Regions from separate parts of the Lentzea sp. NPDC051838 genome, predicted to be linked through region 1. Evidence: riboswitches for the same ligand, from Rfam matches in the RefSeq annotation. Region 1 holds a riboswitch; the other holds the start of a gene.

The links. A riboswitch is a leader RNA that binds a small molecule or an ion and turns the genes downstream of it on or off. The one in region 1 is predicted to bind thiamine pyrophosphate.
Region 2: it holds a riboswitch for thiamine pyrophosphate, as region 1 does, so the genes downstream of both, AB0M24_RS32320 (thiamine ABC transporter substrate-binding protein) here and thiC (phosphomethylpyrimidine synthase ThiC) in region 1, are expected to answer to the same signal.

The regions. Positions count from the first base shown of each region.
Region 1 is NZ_JBFAYI010000045.1:45,378-52,380, reverse strand. It holds gene AB0M24_RS44760 (DUF3263 domain-containing protein) at 1-90, opposite strand, end outside; gene AB0M24_RS44755 (peptide deformylase) at 199-780, shown strand; gene AB0M24_RS44750 (aldo/keto reductase) at 777-1,712, opposite strand; gene AB0M24_RS44745 (LysE family translocator) at 1,784-2,386, shown strand; TPP riboswitch at 3,097-3,219, shown strand; gene thiC (phosphomethylpyrimidine synthase ThiC) at 3,211-4,851, shown strand; gene thiD (bifunctional hydroxymethylpyrimidine kinase/phosphomethylpyrimidine kinase) at 4,848-5,666, shown strand; gene AB0M24_RS44730 (helix-turn-helix domain-containing protein) at 5,609-6,154, opposite strand; gene AB0M24_RS44725 (SRPBCC domain-containing protein) at 6,213-6,629, shown strand; gene AB0M24_RS44720 (hypothetical protein) at 6,626-7,003, opposite strand, start outside.
Region 2 is NZ_JBFAYI010000020.1:5,004-12,006, forward strand. It holds gene AB0M24_RS32310 (ABC transporter ATP-binding protein) at 1-51, opposite strand, end outside; gene AB0M24_RS32315 (iron ABC transporter permease) at 51-1,604, opposite strand; gene AB0M24_RS32320 (thiamine ABC transporter substrate-binding protein) at 1,691-2,689, opposite strand; TPP riboswitch at 2,677-2,791, opposite strand; gene AB0M24_RS32325 (4a-hydroxytetrahydrobiopterin dehydratase) at 2,824-3,117, shown strand; gene AB0M24_RS32330 (glycoside hydrolase family 88 protein) at 3,171-4,160, shown strand; gene AB0M24_RS32335 (mannosyltransferase) at 4,077-5,291, opposite strand; gene AB0M24_RS32340 (DUF6131 family protein) at 5,546-5,701, opposite strand; gene AB0M24_RS32345 (BTAD domain-containing putative transcriptional regulator) at 5,759-7,003, opposite strand, start outside.

The sequences.
Region 1 (7,003 bases):
GTACTTCCACCACTGCTTCTCGAACGCCAGCATCGTGCGTTCGCGGCTGGTCAGCCCGTCAGCGGAGGTAAGCGCCTCGGCGTGATCCATCTGGCTCCCCACGGTCGCCACACCATCTCAGGTGCGGGCAATTCAATCACGTGATCGTTCCAACCTACCGCGCGACACCGACAGTTTTGGACCGCTTAAGGTCTGACCATGGCCGTGCATCGCATCCGCATCGCTGGTGACCCCGTGCTTCACAACCCCACGCGTGAGGTCACCGAGTTCGACACCGAGCTGAAGACGCTCGTCGACGACATGTTCGAGACGATGGCAGCCGCTCGCGGAGTCGGGCTCGCGGCCAACCAGATCGGTGTGGACCTGCGGGTTTTCGTGTACGACTGCCCGGATGACGACGGGGTGCAGCACCGCGGGGTGATCTGCAACCCCGTGCTCGAGACCACCGAGATTCCGGAGACCATGCCCGATCCGGACGACGACTTCGAGGGCTGCCTCTCAGTCCCTGGTGAGGCGTACCCGACCGGACGCGCCCAATGGGCGAAGGTCACCGGACAGGACCTCGACGGGCAGCCGTTCGAGGTCGAGGGCACCGGGTTCTTCGCGCGTTGCCTGCAGCACGAGACCGACCACCTCAACGGCTTCCTCTACATCGACCGGCTCGTCGGCCGGTACAAGAAGGAGTCGAAGCGGATGCTGCGCGACAACGAGTGGGGTGTGCCGGGCCTGTCGTGGGACCCGGCCGACCCCGCGAACTTCGACGACGAAGACGAGGACTAAGGCCGGAGCACGGACTCCACCTGGGCCAGTTCGGATGCCGTGAGAGCACCGAACGACAGCGCCGCGGCGTTCTCCTCGACCTGAGCCACCGTCCGCACGCCCGGGATCGGGATCAGGCGGGGAGAACGCGCCCAGAACCACGCCAGCGCACCCTGCACCAACGTCCGCCCGCCCGAGGTCAGCACGTCGCGCACCGCTTCCCGCGCCGCGAAGTACTCCGGCGAGGGCTTCCCGTCGACGAAGAACCGCAGCCAGGACGGGTTCGTGACGCGCACGTCGTCGGCGGGCAGCACGTCGAACGTCTCCCGCGCCAGCAACCCCATCGCGAGCGGACGGCGGCACAGCACCGCGTACTCCCCCGCGTACATCTCGGGGTTGTCGAACAGCAGGTTGATGTCGGCCTGCGCGGCGATCCCGTGCTCACCGGCCGCGAAGAACCGCGCCCGCTCGACGTCGTCGGTGCTCCACCCGTAGCCGAGGATCTTGCCCTCGCGCACCAACTCCTCGCAGGCGTCCCGCAGCAACGCGGCCTCCTCCAGCGGCAGATCCCCGATGTGCAGCTGGTACAGGTCGATCCGGTCGGTCCCCAGTCGCCGCAACGACCCCTCGACGGCGCGGCGCAGATAAGAGACCGATCCTTCGTTGCCCGTCATGCGGCGGCTCGAAGCGTCGAACCCGCAACCCCACTTCGTCGCGATCGTCACCTGGTCACGCCTGCCCGCAAACGCTTGCCCCACGAGCGTTTCCGCGTGTCCGCACCCGTACACGTCCGCGGTGTCGAACAGCGTCACGCCCAGCTCGAACGCCCGCTGCAAGGCCTTCAGCGACTCGGCGTCGTCGGCAGGACCCCAGCCGACCGGTGACCCGTCCGGGCCCGAGAACGGGCCGCCCATCGCCCACGTGCCGAAACCCATCTTCCCGAGCTCTGTCATGGGTCCACCGAACATCCTGGAGCGCGCTCCAGGTCAAGAAACAAGTTGCCCGCGTCAGCGACCATCGAGGCATGCCAATCGAAAACATCGTCGCCTTCGTCGCGGCCTCGTTCCTCATCGCACTGTCGCCCGGACCTGGCACGGCCATGGTCCTGCGACAGTCGGTGCACGGGCGAAAAGCCGCGCTGGCGACGGTGTTCGGCATGGAGGTCGGCGTCGCGTGCTGGGCGATCGCCGCGGCTTTCGGCCTGTCCGTCCTGCTCACGGCGTCGGAGATCGCCTACCACGGACTTCGCATCGCGGGCGCGGTCTTCCTGATCTACCTGGGCGTCAAGGCCCTGATCAGCAAGAGCGTGCCCAACGCGGAACCTCCGCCCGCCAGCCACGCGTTCCGCAGCGGGCTGGTGGTGAACCTCGCCAACCCGAAGCTGGGCGTGTTCGCGATCTCGTTCCTACCGCAGTTCGTGCCTGCCGGGGAGGCCGGCAAGGGGGTTCTGCTCTTCCTCGCCATCGGGTGGGTCCTGATCGACACCGTCTGGTACCTGATCATCGTGTCGATCCTGCACACCATCCGCGGCTGGCTGAGCCGCCCGCGGGTCCGTCCGGCTCTCGAGAAGCTGTCGGGCGGCGTGCTGCTGGCGCTCGGAGTCCGGCTGGTACTCGACCCGCGTTGAGATCGGGTTGCCCCGGCGCCAGAACAGCTCGGGCAACCCGGCCAGCTCACCGAGGGTGTGGCAGGCGGCCATCGACTGATAGCCCCCGGCCAGCACGTGCGCGCGGATTCGGTCCAGACGGCCGAACTCGATCACCTCACCGGCGATGAGGAACGGCAGCACCAGCTGCCAGGCCTGCACCACCGCGGGCCTACGCCGGTGAGGTGCGCGCAGGGCTGCACGGGCGACTCGTAAAAGGTGCTCGTTCGCGCTCATCGTGTACGGATGCGCCGAGTGGTCCCAGTTCCACCGGCGCTCCTCCGTGACGGCGCACCGCACGCACTCGACCGGCCCGGTGCCCAGTTCGGCACCGCAGCGGGAGCACGCGAGCAGCGTCATCGCCCAGTCGACGCACGTCCACGGGTACTGGCCGACCTCGGAGGAGACCACCAGCTCGGCCAGTTCCCTGTCCGCCAGCTGGGACGATGTTCGCAACGCCTCCCAGTCCGCGAGCCAGAACTGGTCGAGGAGCTCGGCGCAGAATCCGCAGTCGGGATAGCCGCGACCAGCGAGTTCTCCGCAGGAAGGGCATGCGGAGACCACGGCGGGACGTTGACCGCGACGCGCGCCGGGCGGGAACGGCTGATGATCCGCCACGAGAGAGAAGGTTAGGGCCAAAGCGAGCGCTTGGCAGCTACGGCGCGCGCTGACTATGGTCGGGTCTCGACAACTCAAGAAAACGCGGGAGCTCGCGCCTGAGCGGGCTGAGAGGGTGACTGGCTGTAGTGCCGGTGTCACCGACCGCCTGAACCTGACCGGGTAATGCCGGCGTAGGGAGGAATGTCGTGACGGCACTTGACGACCGTTCGGTCAAGCCCAGTGTGACCACCGGCCCGATCTCGGGCTCCCGCAAGGTGTACCGCGATGGTGTGCCTTTCCGCAGGGTGGAACTGACCAACGGCGAACATGTCGATCTGTACGACACTTCCGGTCCGTATACCGACGACAACGCGACCATCGACGTCCACAGTGGACTGCCCGACCTGAGGTCGGGGTGGATCGCAGCACGGGAACCGATCAACGGAGCTGTCAGCCAGCTCGCGTACGCGAAGGCCGGGATCATCACCCCGGAGATGCGCTACATCGCGGTGCGCGAGAACCTCGACGCGGAGTTCGTGCGCAACGAGGTGGCCATCGGGCGTGCGGTGATTCCGTTGAACCGCAAGCACCCCGAGGCCGAGCCGATGATCATCGGCAAGAAGTTCCTCGTGAAGATCAACGCCAACATCGGCAACTCCGCGGTGTCGTCGTCGATCGAGGACGAGGTCGAGAAGATGGTGTGGGCGTCCCGCTGGGGTGCCGACACGATCATGGATCTCTCCACCGGCAAGCGGATTCACGAGACGCGCGAGTGGATCCTGCGCAACTCGCCCGTGCCCATCGGCACCGTGCCGATCTACCAGGCGCTGGAGAAGGTCAACGGCGACCCGGCGGCGCTGTCGTGGGAGGTCTACCGCGACACCGTGATCGAGCAGTGCGAGCAGGGCGTCGACTACATGACCGTGCACGCGGGCGTGCTGCTGCGGTACGTGCCGCTGACGGCCAAGCGCGTCACGGGCATCGTCTCGCGCGGCGGGTCGATCATGGCCGCGTGGTGCCTCGCGCACCACAAGGAGAGCTTCCTCTACACGCACTTCGAGGAGCTCTGCGACATCCTGCGGACCTACGACGTGACGTTCTCGCTGGGCGACGGGCTGCGGCCCGGTTCCATCGCGGACGCCAACGACGAGGCGCAGTTCGCGGAGCTGAAGACCTTGGGCGAGCTCACGCACATCGCGCGCGCCAAGGACGTCCAGGTGATGATCGAGGGCCCCGGCCACGTGCCGATGCACAAGATCGCCGAGAACGTGCGGCTTGAGGAGGAGTGGTGCGGCGAGGCGCCGTTCTACACCCTCGGCCCGCTGGCCACGGACATCGCGCCGGCGTACGACCACATCACGTCCGCGATCGGTGCGGCGCAGATCGGCTGGCTCGGCACCGCGATGCTCTGCTACGTCACGCCGAAGGAGCACCTCGGTCTGCCGAACCGCGACGACGTGAAGACCGGCGTGATCACGTACAAGATCGCGGCGCACTCGGCGGACCTCGCCAAGGGCCACCCCGGCGTCCAGGACTGGGACGACGCGTTGTCCAAGGCGCGCTTCGAGTTCCGCTGGGAGGACCAGTTCAACCTGTCGCTCGACCCGGACACCGCGCGCTCGTTCCACGACGAGACGCTCCCCGCGGAACCGGCGAAGACGGCGCACTTCTGCTCGATGTGCGGGCCGAAGTTCTGCTCCATGAAGATCACGCAGGACGTGCGGCGCTACGCCGAGGAACGCGGACTGTCCACAGTGGAGGCGATCGAGGCGGGCATGGCGGAGAAGTCCGACGAGTTCGCCGACACCGGCAACAAGGTCTACCTGCCAGTGGTGGAAACGACGTGACAGCAACACCCCCGAGAGTCCTCACCATCGCCGGAAGCGATTCCGGCGGTGGTGCGGGGATCCAGGCCGACCTCCGCACGCTCTTCGCGTGCGGAGTGCACGGCTGCGTCGCACTGACCGCCGTGACGGTCCAGAACTCGCTGGGCGTCACGGGTGTCTCCGAAATTCCGGCCGACGTCGTGGCGGCGCAGATCATCTCGGTCGCCGAGGACATCGGCGTGCAGGCCGCGAAGACCGGCATGCTCGCCTCCGCCGCGATCATCGAGGCCATCACGCCTGCGCTGGACCGCGTCGGCATCGGCCGCGAGGGCTGGACACCGTTCGTGGTCGACCCCGTCTCGGCGTCCATGCACGGCAACCAGCTGCTCGCGGACAACGCGCTGGACGCGTTGCGCGGTCTGCTGTTTCCGCGCGCGACCCTGGTGACGCCGAACCTCGACGAGGTGCGGCTGATCACCGGGATCACCGTGAAGGACCGCGCCGACCAGCGCGTGGCGGCGGAAGCGTTGCACGCCCTGGGCCCGGAGTGGGTGCTCGTGAAGGGCGGCCACATGTGGGACGACCCGGAGTGCCTCGACCTGCTCTACAACGGCCGTGAGTTCATCGAGCTGCCCGGCCCGCGTTACGACACCAAACACACGCACGGCAGCGGTGACACCCTTGCGTCGTCGATCAGCTCGGCACTGGCGAAGGGTGCGACGGTGCCGGAAGCCGTGCGGTTCGGCAAGGACTTCATCGTGAAGTCGGTGGCCGCGTCCTACCCGCTGGGCGGCGGCGTCGGACCGGTGTCCCCGCTCTGGAGGCTCGACAGGTAACGGGCGTACATCGCCCTCAGATCGGTGGTCTCGGGGTCGAGCAGCCAGACCGTCAGCGCGCCTTCCAGGAAGGCGATCAGCTCGACGGCCGCTGCCTCCCCGAGCACTCCGGCGAAGTGCCCTCGCAGCAACCGGTTTCGCTCGCGGAACCGCCGCGTGATCTCGTCGTCCCGCGCCAGGTGCTCGGCCTGCAGCACTGTGTGCAGCGTCGCCAATCCCTTGTGCGCCATGGTGTATTCGGCGTCTTCGAGCAACGCCGTGACGAGATCCTTCGACGACACACGCGCAGCCGCCCGTGCGTCGAACTCGTCCAGGACCGCCTTGAGCAGGTTCTCCTTGGACCCGAAGTGATGGATCACCGCGGACGGCGTGACGCCGGCCTTCTTCGCGATGGCCGCGACCCCCGTGCCCGCGAACCCGTTGACACCGAACAGCTCGATCGCGGCGTCGACGATCTCGCGACGTCGCTCGACGCCGCGCTGCTGCACCTGCCCCTTGATCCCGACGATGGATAAACACTAGCGGGCGCCATTATGCTGAACAACCATGCAGGAAAATGAGGTCAGGACAGAGCTGGTCATCCCCGCGCCGATCGACGACGTGTGGCAGGTGCTGGTGGACTTCGCGGGCTACGCGAAGTGGAATCCGGTGATGGAGTACACGCAGGTGGACGGCGTGCACACCAAGGTGAAGGCGGCCAAGGGCACGCCTTTCGAACGCGACTTCGACGGCGAGATCACGTCGATGGAGCCTTATGCGCTGGCTTCCCAGGGCGGCGACCCGAAGACGTTCTTCGGACGCCACCGCTGGGAGCTGACAGAGGTCGACGGCGGCACGAGGCTGGTGAACGTGGAGACCTTCACCGGCCCGATGGCCGCCGGCGTGCTGGCGCAGACCCGCGAGGTGCTGGTCGCGGAGTTCGACGCCTTCAACCAGGCGCTGCTTCGCGTCTTCGACCGCTAGACGGGACGGGTGCGCCTGCGGACCTCCCAGGCCGCCCACACCCAGTCCTGGCGGTCCGCGGGTTCGTCCTCGGGGAGATCCTCGAAGAGGAGCAACTGGCCGGCGGCCGCGGCCAAACCCTGCCAGCACGAGCCGCGCGCGTCGTGGTTCCGCGCCGCCGCCACCAGTTCCGTGAACGCCCGGCCGAGCAGACCCTCGTCCATCAACTCGCGGAACTGGTGCAACGCCTCACCCGGCAGACCGATCGCCGCAGCCAGCAGGTGGGAGCGTCCGCACTGCCGGCGGTCGTGGCACTCGGCCATCTCCACACCGTCCCCGCCCACGACGTCGGCTTCTCCCAGGACGGCGAGGACGAACATGCTGCGGAGGAACCA
Region 2 (7,003 bases), on a different contig from region 1:
CGCAATCGTCTGTCCATAACGGACGCTCACAGAGTCAAGTTCCAGCGCCATCAGAACTCCCCGCTGCTCGGCACGCGCAACCGCTCGATCAGCAGCACGCACCCGACCGTGACGACCATCAGCAACGCGCACGACGCGTAGGCCATCTGGCTGTTCAACTCCCCCGGCCGCGACATCAGCCGCGCGATCACCACCGGCAACGTCGGCGCGTCCGGCCGCGCGAGAAAGCTCGTCGCCCCGAACTCCCCCAGCGCCACCACGTACCCGAACCCGGCGGCGGCCACCAGCGACCGCCCGACCAGCGGCAGGTCCACCTCGCGCCACACCCGGAAAGGCGAGGCGCCCAACGTCGCCGCCGCCTGCCGCAGCCGTTCGTCCACAGCCCGCAGCACCGGCAGCACCATCCGCACGATCAACGGCGTCACCACGAGCGCCTGCGCCAGCGGAACGAGCAACGGCGAAGTCCGGAAGTCCCCCGGCAGCGCGTCCATCGTCACCAGGTACCCGAAGCCGACGGTCACCGCGGACACCCCGAGCGGCAACATCAACGCGGTGTCGAGCACCTCGGCGATCCGCCCTCCGGACCTCCGCAACCCGACCAGCACCACAGCCGAGAACACCCCGACCACCAGTGCCACGAGCGTCGCGTCGAACGCCGTGCGCACCGAGTTCAACGCCGCGTCGAACCCCGTCACCGCCAACGTGCCACGATCGCCGCGCGTGGCCAGCGCGGCGTACCCGGCGAAGCTCCAACCGTCCCGAGTGGACAGTGAGCGAACAACCAGCCCGACCACCGGGGTCAACAACAACGCCACAACAGCGAAAGCGACTCCGACGACGTACCACTCGCCACCGGACGGCCGTCGCGCCAGCTCTTCCCTGCCGCGCAACGACAACGCCGTCTCGCGCCGCCGCCGGGCCAGCGCTCCCAGGACCAACACCGCCAGCACGGCGGCGAACTGCAGCAACGACAACGCCGCCGCCCCGGACAGGTCGAACAGCTCGACGGTCCGCAGGTAGATCTCGGTCTCCAGCGTCCGGTACCGCGACCCGCCGAGCACCAGCACGACGCCAAAGCTCGTGGCACAAAAGAGAAACACGACCGCAGCCGCCGACCCGATCGCAGGCGCCAACGCCGGTAGCACCACGGACAGGAACGCCCGCGGACGAGACGCACCCAAAGCGCGGGCCGCGTCCTCCGCTCGGCGATCCGTGTGCGCCCACAGCCCGCCTACGGTCCGCGCGACCACGGCAACGTTGAAGAACGCGTTCGCCAGCACGATCGGGAGCACTCCGCCGTCCGGCCAGAACGTCCGGAACGCCAGGCCCACCACGACGGTCGGCAGCACGAACGGCACCATCACCGCGGCGCGGATCACCCCGAGCCCGCGAAGACGGCACCGGGCCAGCACGAACGCCAGCGGCATCCCGGCGAGCACCGCGAACAGGGTCGACGCGGCGGCCTGGCCGAGGGTGAACCCGACGAGCTCCCACGTCTCACCGTCGACGAGCGCCGAGACGACACCGCCCTCGCGCAGGCCGAGGGTGATGATCGCGAGGACAGGCCACGCGAAGAAGAGCGCCAGGAAGGCCAGCGGCAACAAAGCCGCCGCCGACCAGCCGAAACGAGCCGAGGTCAGGCCGGCCCGAGCCCTCGCCGAAGCCGACCCCGGCCCGTGATCGAGACGGCTCAGCCCTGCACGAGCTTGCGCCACTGCTCGACCCACGCTTCGCGGTTGTCCTTCACCTTGTCCGCGGGCAGCGACTGCGGCGAGGACGGCAGCGGCGCGTCCTTCGCCCACGACTCGGGCAGCGCGACACCCTCACGCGACGGGTAGACGTACATCTGCTCGGCCACCTGTGCCTGGAACTTCTCGCCCAGCAGGAAGTCGAGCACCTTCTGCGCGTCCGGGGCGTTCTTCGCGCCGGCGAGCACACCCGCGTACTCGACCTGCCGGTAGCAGGTCCCGAGCACGGCCTTGGTCTTCCCGCCCTCCGCGGACGGCGACGACGCGTACGACACGACGATCGGGCGCGTGCCCTTCGTGGCCGAGAACTCCTGGTTGTAAGCCTCTTCCCAGCCGCTCACGACCTTGACGCCGTTGGCCTTGAGCTTGCTCCAGTACTCCTGCCAGCCGTTCTCGCCGAACTTCGCGACCGTGCCCAGCAGGAACGCGAGACCGGGCGACGACGTGGCCGGGTTCTCGACGACCAGCATGTCCTTGAACTTCGGGTCGGTCAGGTCCTCGTACGAGGTGGGCTCGACGCCGCCGAGCTTGGCCGGGTCGATGTTCAGGCACACGTCGCCGACGTCCACCGCGTGCAGGCGCCCGGTCGAGTCGACCTGGTAGCGCTGAGCACCCTTCGAGGCCTCCGGCGACGCGTACTCCGCGAACACGCCCTCGGACAGCGCCCGCGAGGCGAACGTCGAGTCGACGCCGTACGCGATGTCGCCGATCGGGTTCGCCTTGGTGAGCACGAGCTTGTTCGTGAGCTCACCGGCATCGCCCGACGCGATCTGCTTCACGGTGATCCCGGTGGCCTTCTGGAACTCGTCCAGCAGGCCTTCCTTCACCACGAACGAGTCGTGCGTCACCAATGTGACCTCGTGCGTCTGAGGCCCGGTCGAAGTACCGGCGGAACAACCGGTCAACGCGAAAGCAGCGAGAACAGCCCAAATCCTTCTCATCACATCTCCCTACGCCGGTATGACCCGGATCAGGTGGACGGTCGAGGGCTTGCGAGCCCTCCTCTCAGCCCGGCGCTTCACCGGACTCCCGTGGCAAACGCGCAGCTTACGTGACGTGGTGGGACGATCAGGACATGGCCGAGCTGTTGAGCGACGATCAGTTGAACGACGTGCTGCCCAAGCTGCCCGACTGGACCGCGCAGGACGCGGCGCTGGTCAGGACCGTGGAGCTGGCGAGCTTCCCGCAGGCGATCATGGTCGTGAACCGGGTCGCGGAGATCGCGGAGAACGACAACCACCACCCGGACATCGACATCCGCTACAAGACCCTGACATTTCGCCTGTGGACCCACGTCAAGGGAGGAATCACCGCGCTGGACGTATCTCTCGCCGAGGAAATCGACGGAGTCCTGGACGCGCTGGCCTGATTCGGTCAAGATGTGCGCTGCCGCCGCCAGCGGATATGAGAGGGAACACCCTCATGCGGTTGCGCACATCTTTGTTCGTTGTAGCGCTGGCTGGCAGCCTTTTGATCGCGCCCGCGGCTGCACAAGCCGTGCCCTGCGCCGTGACGGACGTGATGATCAAGGCCAGTGCGGCGTGGGTCACCAACGGCGCCGACCTCAAGGCGAACAACTGGTCCAACGCGAACTTCCACACCGGGAACATCGCGCAGGTCCGGACGACCGGGATCAGCAACCACAAGACGTGGCCTTGGGTGCAGGCGAACAAGTACCTGCTGCCGGTCGACCCGGCGAACCCCTACGCCCCGGACGCGCAGGCGAGCGGTGAGGCCTACCTGGCGGTCTCGTTCTTCCACCCGGAGCCGGAGGTGCTCCAGCCGCTGCGGGACAACCTGCGGGCCCAGGCGAAGACCGGGCGCTACGACTACTGGAAGTCCCCGGACGCGCTGACGATGTCGCTGCCGTCCTTCACCGAGGTCGCCGTGCGCGACCTCGACCAGGACCTGCTCGACTACTCGTACAAGTCGTACCGCTCGTTGAAGCACCGCACGTTCAACGAGGCCACGGGCCTGTGGGGCCTGAACGTGCAGACCAACGGCTGGGCCGTGCAGGGTCTCGCCAAAGCGATCCTGATGCTGCCGAAGGACAACCCGTACCGCGCCGACTACGCCAGGACGCTGCGCAAGTCCGCCCAGACGCTGCGGTACCTGCAGCGCCACGACGGCTTCTGGGGCGCCACCGGCAAGGACTCGGCGGCCACCTCGATGATCACTTACGCGTTCGCGGCGGGCATCAACGCGGGCGTGCTCGACAAGGACACCTACCTGCCGTACGTGCAGAAGGGCTGGCAGGCGCTGCAGACCGCGCTGGACACCGACGGCAACCTCGGCTGGGTCGCGGCCCGCAACTCCTGGAAGCAGGCCTCAGCCGGCGACAGGGCTGGGTTCGCTGTCGGCAGCTTCCTCGTCGCGGGGCAGCAGCTCGTCCCTCTTACGCCGGGCTGCTAGGCCGATGGCGACCAGCGTGAGCATCCCGGCCGCCGGGTAGCCCCAGCCGAGCGCCGCGTAGTACCAGGGACGCGGGAAGTCCCAGATGTTCGGCTGGGCGTTGAGCAGGAACGAGACGAGATAACCGCCGGTCAGCAGCACCCAGAGGCCGGCGGTGATCTTGCACAGGAGGTGTCCGCCCTCGTAGGTCAGCCACAGGAGGGCGGGCACCATCCACACCCAGTGGTGGCTCCACGAGATCGGCGAGACCAGCAGACCGAGCATCTGGACGCTGACGATCAACGCCAGCACGTCCTTGGTCTTGCTCACGGCGTACCACGTCAGCGCGGCCGCCACGAGCACGCCGATGAGGTACAGCGGCCCGGTCTTGACGTCGTAACCGACCGTGCGGCTCAGAGCGCCGCGCATCGACTGGTTGATCGCGCTGCCGACCGGCCCGACCCGGCTCGCGTCGCCGAGCAGCTCGAACCAGAACTTGTTCGACTGGGACGGCGAGAGCGCCCAGCCGACCCCGTACACGGCCACGAACGCGACGAACGACCAGACAGCGGCCATCCAGCGACGTTGGATCAGGAAGTACAGCCCGGAGATAGCGGGCGTCAGCTTGATGCCCGCCGTGAAACCCACACCGGCGCCGCTGACCCAGTTGCGCGCGCTCGCGAGCGTGCCGATCAGGATCGCGCAGAGCACCAGGTTGATCTGGCCGTAGTTGAGCGTGGTGCGCACCGGCTCGATCCACAGCATCAGCGCGGTCCAGAACATCACGCGCCGCGGGTCCTCGAGCCTGAGGAGCTTCAGCGACGTGCGCACGATGTAGTAGAGGCAGGCCAGGCACGCGAGCTGCCACACCCAGCGTGCCGCCTCCCACGGGATCCAGCTCATCGGCGTGAAGATCGCGGCTGCGAACGGCGGGTACGTGAACGGCAGCGGGAAGATGTCCGTCGCCGCCCCGAACCGGTATTCGTAAAGATCGCCGGTCCACAAATGCGGCGATCCCTCGCGGTACACCGCCAGGTCGACCATGGTCATCTTGACCTGGAACTTGACCAGCATCAGGTGCCCGACCACCGACAACGCGAGCAACCACGGTGCTACGGAGAGCACACGCGCTTCCACAGCACGGAGTTTCACCCCGAAAACGTTACCTGAGGCAACTTTCGGGGGTACCCCGGCGTCACTAGGACGGGAGAGATCGCAAGAGGGAGTTTCACCAGTCATGTCAGTTGATCTTGTTGTTGCCGCCGTCGCCGCTCTGGCCATGCTGGGGGTCGCGTTCGGAGTGTTCGCCGTAGCCGCCCGTACCAAGGGCAACGTGTAAAACCACTGCCCGCCAACACAAAGGGGGGAGCCTCCACAGTGGAGGCTCCCCTTCTTCGCATCATGACTCAGAAGTAGTGCGCACGACCGCCGACCGGCTTTCCGACTGCGCCGAGGACGGCGAGGATCGCGCCGATCACGAGAAGCACGACGCCGAGAGTCGTCAGAATGCTGATACCGGCCAGCCATCCGACGACGAGCAGGATCAGACCGAGAACGATCATGACACCTCCAGGTGGGGAATCCTTTTCTGGGCTACCCCACAGAGGTCGCTACAAACCTCACGACACCGAGATGCCGCAGTCCCGGAACGCATTGGCCGCCAATTCTTCCGCGGCTTCCGCGCCTTCGGAGTCACCCGTCGCGCGGCGTACTTCCGCGAGCGCTTTGAGTGACTGCCCCTCCAAGTGCCGCTGGTGGTACCGGCCGTGGGTGGCGACCGCCTCCTCGGCGCACCGCAGCGCCTCCTCCGTCTCGCCCAGCGCGAGGTGCAGCAGCGCGCGTTCCTTGAGCTCACCGCCCTTGTTCAGGAGGTGGTCGTTGTCGAGGCGCGCCCGCACCTCGTCCAGGTGCTGCACCGCCTGCTCGTAGTCGCCGAGGTTGCGGAAGGACCGAGCCGCCGACAGGTGGGCGGTGATCCGGTGTTCCAGCATCGCCTCGTTGTCCGTGATCTTCAGCTGCAGCTGCGCGGCGGCCAGCGCGTCCTCGTGCGCGCCGCAGTCGTCGAACAGGTCGGACAGCGCGTGCCAGGCGTCGAGCTCCTCCTCGAAGCCGGACCTGAGCCGCACCTCGCCGAGCACGTCGATCATGAGGTCGAACGCCTCGTCGACCTCGCGGAGCGCGAGCTTCGCCCGGACAGCGGCGATGGTGCCGATCGTGAGCTGCCGGGGGTTCCCGAGCTGCGCCTGCAGCGCGACGTACGCCTCCTGGTTCGCGAGCACCTCGGGCAACCTGCCCAGCTCCGTGTAGACGCCGTTCAGCGAGGCGTGCACGTGACCGAGGACGGCAGGCGACTTGGTGAGCTCCAGCGCCCTGAGCAGCGACTCCTCCGCCGCGAGCAGGTCCGGCACGTTGTACAGCGTCGCGGCCATGTTGAAGTGGGCCAGGGCCTGGCCCTCGACCGAGCCTCGCTGCTCGTTGATCGCAAGCGTCTGCTTCTGGTGGTAGAGCGCGGCCGACGTGTCGCCGTTCATGCGGCCCACCCCCGACAGGAGGCTGTGTGCGCTCGACTGGACCCGCAGGTCCCCGATCCTGATGCCCGTCTCGAGCGCGGACTCCGCGATCTCCTTCATCCGGGCGAACTCGCGCTGGGTGAAGAGGTAGACCGCGTGGGAGAGGTCGGCGTTGACGATCAGGCGGTCCTCACCGGACTCGCGGGCGGCGCGGTTGCGGATCTCCACCAACGCCGACCAGCGCGAGCCGTCACGGGTCTCATAGCAGTAGCCGTTGAGCACTGCTGCGATCTCGTTGGCGGGCCAGTAGTCGCGGCGTTCGGTCGCGACCACGACCGTCGCGAACAGGTTCTG